Syntrophotalea carbinolica DSM 2380: one gene and its partner. The main gene of each other region encodes a partner of the protein of the gene in region 2 in a complex. Links are inferred from orthologs where the notes say so. Each region holds a gene or a part of one and is shown on either strand. Other genes may lie near its edges.

Region 1 (3,233 bases), 280 kb from region 2 along the record:
AGGGCGGTTTTGATATGACTGGTACCGAAGGCCGGAATCGAACCGGCACGGCTAGAAGCCATCGGTTTTTGAGACCGACGTGTCTACCAATTCCACCACTTCGGCAAAGTGGAGTGAATTATAGAGACAACATCGTCCACGGTCAAGGATTTTTCGGCCGCTTTGGCCGGTTTTTTATTTGCCTGCACCGCAATCGCGCACGGCTTGGAGCAAGGCTGTGCTGATGACCCCGGTTTTTACAGGGGTGGCTTCGATGTGACCGATGGGCAGTACCTCGATCAGGGCGTTGGTGAGAAACGCTTCGTCGGCCTGTAGCAGAGCCTGCATGGAGATGGGGCCTTCCTGAACGGTAAGTCCAAGCTCCGGCGCGGTGTCCATGACCTGTCGTCGCATGACGCCGGCCAGGACCAGCTCGCCGGCTACGGGCGTGGTGAGAGTATTGCCTTTGAGCATGAACAGGTTGCTGGTGGCGCCTTCGAGAACGGATCCGTCATCGCTGCGGAACAGGGCTTCACGGGCGGCTTTGGCCTGGGCGAAGCGGGCGGCATACAGGCAATCGGCGTAATTGCCGCGTTTCATCTGCGGCAGGTGCGACAGGGGGTTGACGCGTTTGTTGGGGGCGAAAACGCATCTGACGCCTTTGCTGTATTCGGTCTGGTCGGGTTCATGATAGGCGTTGGCGGTGACCATGACCCGGGCCTTGTCCGGCGGTGGGGCCTGCAGTCCGGTGCCGCAACCGCGGCTCAGGGTCAGACGCAGGCGCGCGACAGGCCAGGGGAGACGTTTAGCTGTTTCCTGCAGGGCGGTTGCGATGGCGCTGCGGTCGCAGGGGAAATCGAGCAGGGCGGCCGACATCTCGAGCCGGTCGAGATGTGCGTCGACCCGTAACAGGGCGCCATGACGCACCTTGATCGTTTCGAACAGGGTGTCGCCGAACAGCACAGCGCCGTCGTTCAGAGGCAGTGTCGCCTGATCGGGTGCAATGAATTGGCCGTCGAGATTGACGATCATGATGTCGCACCGAGGGCCTGACGCAGGGCCTCGCCTTTGTGCAGACATTCCTGCCACTCGAAAGCCGGATCGGAGTCTGCGACGATGCCGGCTCCGACCTGATAGGTCAGTTTGTTCCCGAATTTCTGAAAGCTGCGGATCAGAATGTTGAAGTCCATGTTGCCGGTAATGCTCACGTAGCCCACGCTGCCGGTATAGGTGCCGCGCCCTACCGGCTCGAGTTCCTCGATGATTTCCATGCAGCGTTTTTTGGGGACGCCGGTAATGGTGCCGCCGGGAAACACCGCGCGCAGCAACGCAAAGGGGCCGATTTCGTCGCGCAGTCGTCCTCGCACATTGGAAACGATGTGGGTGACGTGGGAGTAATGTTCCAGCACCATCAATTCATTGACTTCCACGCTGGAGGATTGACAGACTTTGCCGAGATCGTTGCGTTCCAGATCCAGCAGCATGATATGTTCGGCCCGCTCCTTGGGGTTGTCGAGTAGTTCGCGGTGCAGTCGTTGGTCTTCCGGAGATGTCGTGCCGCGGGGACGGGTGCCGGCGATGGGCCGGGTTTCGGCCAGGCCGTCCTCGAGCAGTACCAGGCGTTCGGGCGACGCGGAAATGATCTCCACATCCGGAGTGCGCAGCAGGGCGGCGAACGGACTGGGGTTGATGCGCCGCAACCGTTGATAAAGATCCGTGGCGGTGAGGTTGCAGCGGGTTTCGAAACGCACCGACAGGTTGGCCTGGTATATGTCGCCACTGGCGATATAGGCTTTGACGCGCCGGACTTTTTCTTCGAATGCCTGCTGTTGCATCAGCGGTTGCGGATTGTCGATTTTATCCTTGCCCGAGGTCGTCAACGGAGTGTGCGATATCTGACGGATCGATCTCTCCCATTGGTTGAGATTGTCTCGCGGATTAAGGGAGGCCAGGGTGACGATCCGTTTTTGGTGGTCGTATATCGCCGCCAGGTCAATCCAGTCCAGCCACAGGGACGGTATGTTGTGGTCCCGCGTGGCGGTGCGCGGCAGGTTTTCGATGTAACCGGCCAGATCGTAACCGAGGTAACCGAAAAAACCGCCGGCAAAAGGCAGGTGAAAGGTGTTGGAGGAAAGTCGGCGGCGGGTCAGGATGTCGTCGAGGGTGTCGAAGGGGTCGCCGGGCAAGCGGGTTTCGATGTCGCCGTCGATGCGCATCAGGCCCCTTTCGTCAAGGCGATACGATTCCTGATGACGTAGCGGTACGATGCTGTAGCGCCCGATGCGGGATGTCGGTTGCTGACTTTCCAGAAATCCGGGGCCTGTGGGATAGAGCCGTTGGTAGACCGCCAGCGGATCGAAAGAGTCCAGTGCAAAGCTGTGTAGAAAGCAGATCATGAGTGTATTTGGGGGCTGAGGTTGCGGGTGTCAGGGCGAAACCTGACGGCACAACGGTGGCGGCAGGTGGCCCGGCACACGGGCAAAAATCGTGCGGCCGGTATGTCAGTCGATAAGTTTTTTTTCTTTGGCCGCAATGACAGCTTCAAGCCGACTTTTGACTTCCAGTTTTTTGAAGATGTTTTTGATGTGCGTTTTGACCGTTTCAGTGCTGATGAACAGGGCATTGCTGATCTCTTTGTTGCCCTGGCCCTGGGCAAGGCAGGAGAGGATTTGTTGTTCCCTGCGGGTGAGAAACGCGTCCGACTCGTCGTCTTTGTCCGCCGGGCTCTCTTCTTCCTGCTCGGAAGCGTGCCAGTCCACGGCCAGATCCATGAGATAGGGGGACATGGGGTGTTCGCCGCAGGAAAAGGCGCGGATGAGATCGGCCAGTTCATTGATGTCGATGCTTTTTAGGACGTAGCCGTCAGCGCCAGCCTGCATGGCCTCTTCGATAAAGTGTTTGTCGCTGTAGGATGAGAGGATCAGCAAGGTCATGTCCGGGTACTGCTTGCGCAACATGCGAACGGCCGCGATGCCGGACAGGCCGGGCATGTCGACGTCGATCAGGGCCACGTCGGGAGGGTTCTGTTTGATCTTTTCCACCGCCTTGAAACCGTCGCTGGCTTCTCCGATGAAATCAATATCTGCAAACCGGCTGAGACTCATGCGCAAACCGGTGCGCAAAAGCGGATGGTCGTCAGCCAGGAATACTTTGAATGGCGGTGATTTGGGCATGTCGGTCTCCTGGCAAATGGCAAGTCAATAAAATTAAATGTGGGGCTTTCAGGGGGCGGACTCAGCCTCCGCCTCAGGCAG
Region 2 (3,038 bases):
GGCGGCCAGATCAGCTAAAAGCGCATCCTCCAAGGCCGCCGCAATCAGCAAAACAGCATCTGCGCCAAAAACCCGTGCCTCATAGACCTGATAAGGATCGATGATAAATTCTTTGCGAAGCAGGGGCAGATCAACCACCTCGCGGATAGCGCCAAGGTATTCGAGTCGGCCGAAGAAAAAACGTTCATCGGTTAACACCGAAAGGCACGCCGCACCGGCACGGCTGTAACACCGGGCAATCTCCAGAGGATCAAAGTCGGGGCGAATCAGCCCCTTGGAAGGCGATCCTTTTTTCACCTCGGCAATAACCGCCGTCCCGTTTTGAGAGCGACGTTTCAAAGCCTGAGTGAAGGGACGTACGGCACCCGCATCGGACGACCGCGCTTTCAAATCGACTAAAGGCCGCTCTCGCTTTGCAGATCGAACCTCATCTTTTTTTACTTTCAAAATATCATCGAGTATCACGGCTGTGTCATCCTGATCAGGGCATTGAGTTTGGCCAGCGCAGCATGTTCGTCGATAGCCTGGGCAGCTGCACGCATGCCGTCTTCAATGCTGTCCGCCTTGCCCGCCGCCACCAAGGCGAAGGCACTGTTGAGCAAGACAATATCGCGACGCGGCCCCGCTTCGCCGGCAAGGATGCCTCGCACCAATTCGGCATTGTGGCGCGCATCACCTCCGGCAAGATCCTCCAATCGGCAACGTTGCAGGCCATAATCCTCAGGGGCGATGGTCGACAGGCTATACCTGCCCTCGCGGATATCGGCTATACGGGTCGGAGCAGTAAGGGTCACCTCATCCATACCATCCATGCCGTGCACCACGAACCCTCGACGGCAACCAAGCCGGCAAAGAACATCCGCCAAGGTAGCAACCAGGTCTTCCCGATAAACCCCAAGCACCTGACGGTCGGCGCCTGCAGGGTTGGTCAAGGGGCCGAGAATATTGAAAATGGTGCGGATACCTATCTCGCGACGGGGCCCGATGGCATAGCGCATGGCACCGTGCAACGCCGGCGCAAACAGAAAACCGATGCCCTCTTCGGCGATGCAGCGTTCCACGGTATCAACACCGATATCGAGATGCACGCCAAGCGCTTCAAGCACATCGGCGCTCCCGCACATCGAAGACACGCTACGGTTACCGTGTTTCGCAACCTTGACGCCGCAAGCGGCCACAACGAAGGCTACAGTCGTGGAGATATTGAACGACTTGGTACCGCTGCCACCGGTACCACAGGTATCGAGAACCGCTGCCATGGTTTCCTGGTCAAGGTTGATTTCTTCTCGGTCGATATCGAGAACACGTCCAACCCTGACCGGCGTGGCATGATCCCGCATGACCCGAGCGGCTCCGGTGATTTCCTCGACCGTTTCCCCCTTCATACGCAAGGCTACGATCAAAGCTCCGATTTGCGCCGGAGTCGCCTCCCCCCCCATGATCTGGTTCATGACCTCAATCATGTCGGATTCTTTTAGGTTCTGCCCTTCCACGACGCGGGCAATGGCCTGTCTAATCATGCATCCTCCCATTGACCGTGACTCAGCCTAAATGAAGAAAATTGCGGAGCAGATCTTTACCGGCCACCGTCAATATGGACTCAGGGTGAAACTGCACCCCCCACAAAGGCAATTCGCGATGACGAAGCCCCATAATTTCTCCATCGTCCGTCCAGGCCGTAACCTCCAGACAATCGGGGAATGTCGAACGCTCAATCACCAGGGAATGGTAACGGGTGGCATCAAAGGGATTGGGCAGTCCGGCGAACAATTCACGACCATCATGATGAATGGGGCTGGTCTTACCATGCATCAGCGACCCGGCCCGGACAATCTTACCGCCAAAGGCATAGCCGATGGACTGATGGCCCAGACATACCCCGAGAATGGGCAAACGACCGGCGAACCGCTTGATAACCTCGACGGAGATGCCGGCTTCCTTGGGTGAGCAAGGCCCCGGAGAAACGACTAACCGCTCGGGCGCACGCTGTAAGATACCGTCGATATCTATCTGATCGTTGCGATAGACTTCAACATCTTCACCCAATTCGGCAAAATACTGCACCAGGTTATAAGTAAAGGAATCGTAATTGTCGATCATCAACAACATGTCAGTCCAGCCCTTCACAAGCCATCTCAACGGCTTTCATGGCACCGCGTGCCTTGTTCAAGGTTTCCTCGTATTCGGATGCCGGATCTGAGTCTGCCACGATTCCGGCCCCTGCCTGCAAATGAATCTTACCGTTATGAACGACCAAAGTGCGAATGGCTATGGCCATATCCATATTTCCGGAAAAAGAGAAATATCCCACGGCGCCGCCGTAAATTTCCCTACGTGAGGGTTCAAGCTCGTCAATGATCTGCATCGCCCTGATTTTAGGCGCACCACTGAGCGTACCTGCCGGAAACGTCGCACTCAGCACATCAAACGCATCGAGGTCGTCGGCAAGTTGCCCTCGGACATTGGAAACGATATGCATAACGTGCGAATACCGCTCAATAACCTTCAATTCGCTGACCTCGACAGAACCTGTACGGCAGACCCGCCCCAGATCGTTGCGACCCAGATCGACCAGCATGATGTGTTCGGCCAATTCCTTGGGATCCTCCAACAGCTCTTTTTCCAAAGCAAGATCTTCGGCAGCATCGCGTCCGCGCGGGCGGGTACCGGCGATGGGCCGCACTTCAGCCATGGTTCCTTCCTTACGCACGAGTACCTCGGGAGAAGCGCCGATAACCAGAGTGTCATCAAAACGCAAAAAGAACATATAGGGAGAAGGATTGAGCGTTCTCAGAGCCCTATAGATATCAAACGGCTCGCAATCACCCAGGACCCCGGAAAATCGCTGGGAAAGAACGACCTGAATGATATCACCGGCGCGGACATATTCTTTGCAGCGCTCCACAGCCGCCATAAATGCCTCGCGACTGTAATTGGAAGAAAAGGATATAGGATTTTTCGCAGCCGAGGTTTGCTTGGCTCCCGGCAACGGCCGTCGCAGACGCTCAACAAGTTGATCGATGGCCAGGACACCCTGT

The links.
Region 1: the proteins of PCAR_RS04425 (region 2) and PCAR_RS05685 are in contact, whole or in part, in a solved structure (PDB 8RP0), measured with the Escherichia coli proteins. The link is inferred for Syntrophotalea carbinolica DSM 2380 from one-to-one orthologs.

What each region holds. Positions count from the first base shown.
Region 1 is NC_007498.2:1,147,242-1,150,474, forward strand. The notes cover bases 192-3,098. They hold PCAR_RS05685 (anthranilate synthase component I family protein), read right to left. Parts: upstream 2,376-3,098; coding sequence 1,008-2,375; downstream 192-1,007. Other genes in these bases: PCAR_RS05680 (aminotransferase class IV), read right to left, coding at 192-1,011; PCAR_RS05690 (response regulator), read right to left, coding at 2,481-3,098. Outside these bases: more of PCAR_RS05680, read right to left, coding at 175-191; more of PCAR_RS05690, read right to left, coding at 3,099-3,152; PCAR_RS05695 (PocR ligand-binding domain-containing protein), read right to left, coding at 3,201-3,233. UniProt on the Escherichia coli protein: Part of a heterodimeric complex that catalyzes the two-step biosynthesis of 4-amino-4-deoxychorismate (ADC), a precursor of p-aminobenzoate (PABA) and tetrahydrofolate.
Region 2 is NC_007498.2:868,594-871,631, reverse strand. The notes cover bases 327-3,038. They hold PCAR_RS04425 (anthranilate synthase component II), read right to left. Parts: upstream 2,110-3,038; coding sequence 1,543-2,109; downstream 327-1,542. Other genes in these bases: trpE (anthranilate synthase component I), read right to left, coding at 2,111-3,038; trpD (anthranilate phosphoribosyltransferase), read right to left, coding at 462-1,520; trpC (indole-3-glycerol phosphate synthase TrpC), read right to left, coding at 327-465. Outside these bases: more of trpC, read right to left, coding at 1-326. UniProt on the Escherichia coli protein: Part of a heterodimeric complex that catalyzes the two-step biosynthesis of 4-amino-4-deoxychorismate (ADC), a precursor of p-aminobenzoate (PABA) and tetrahydrofolate.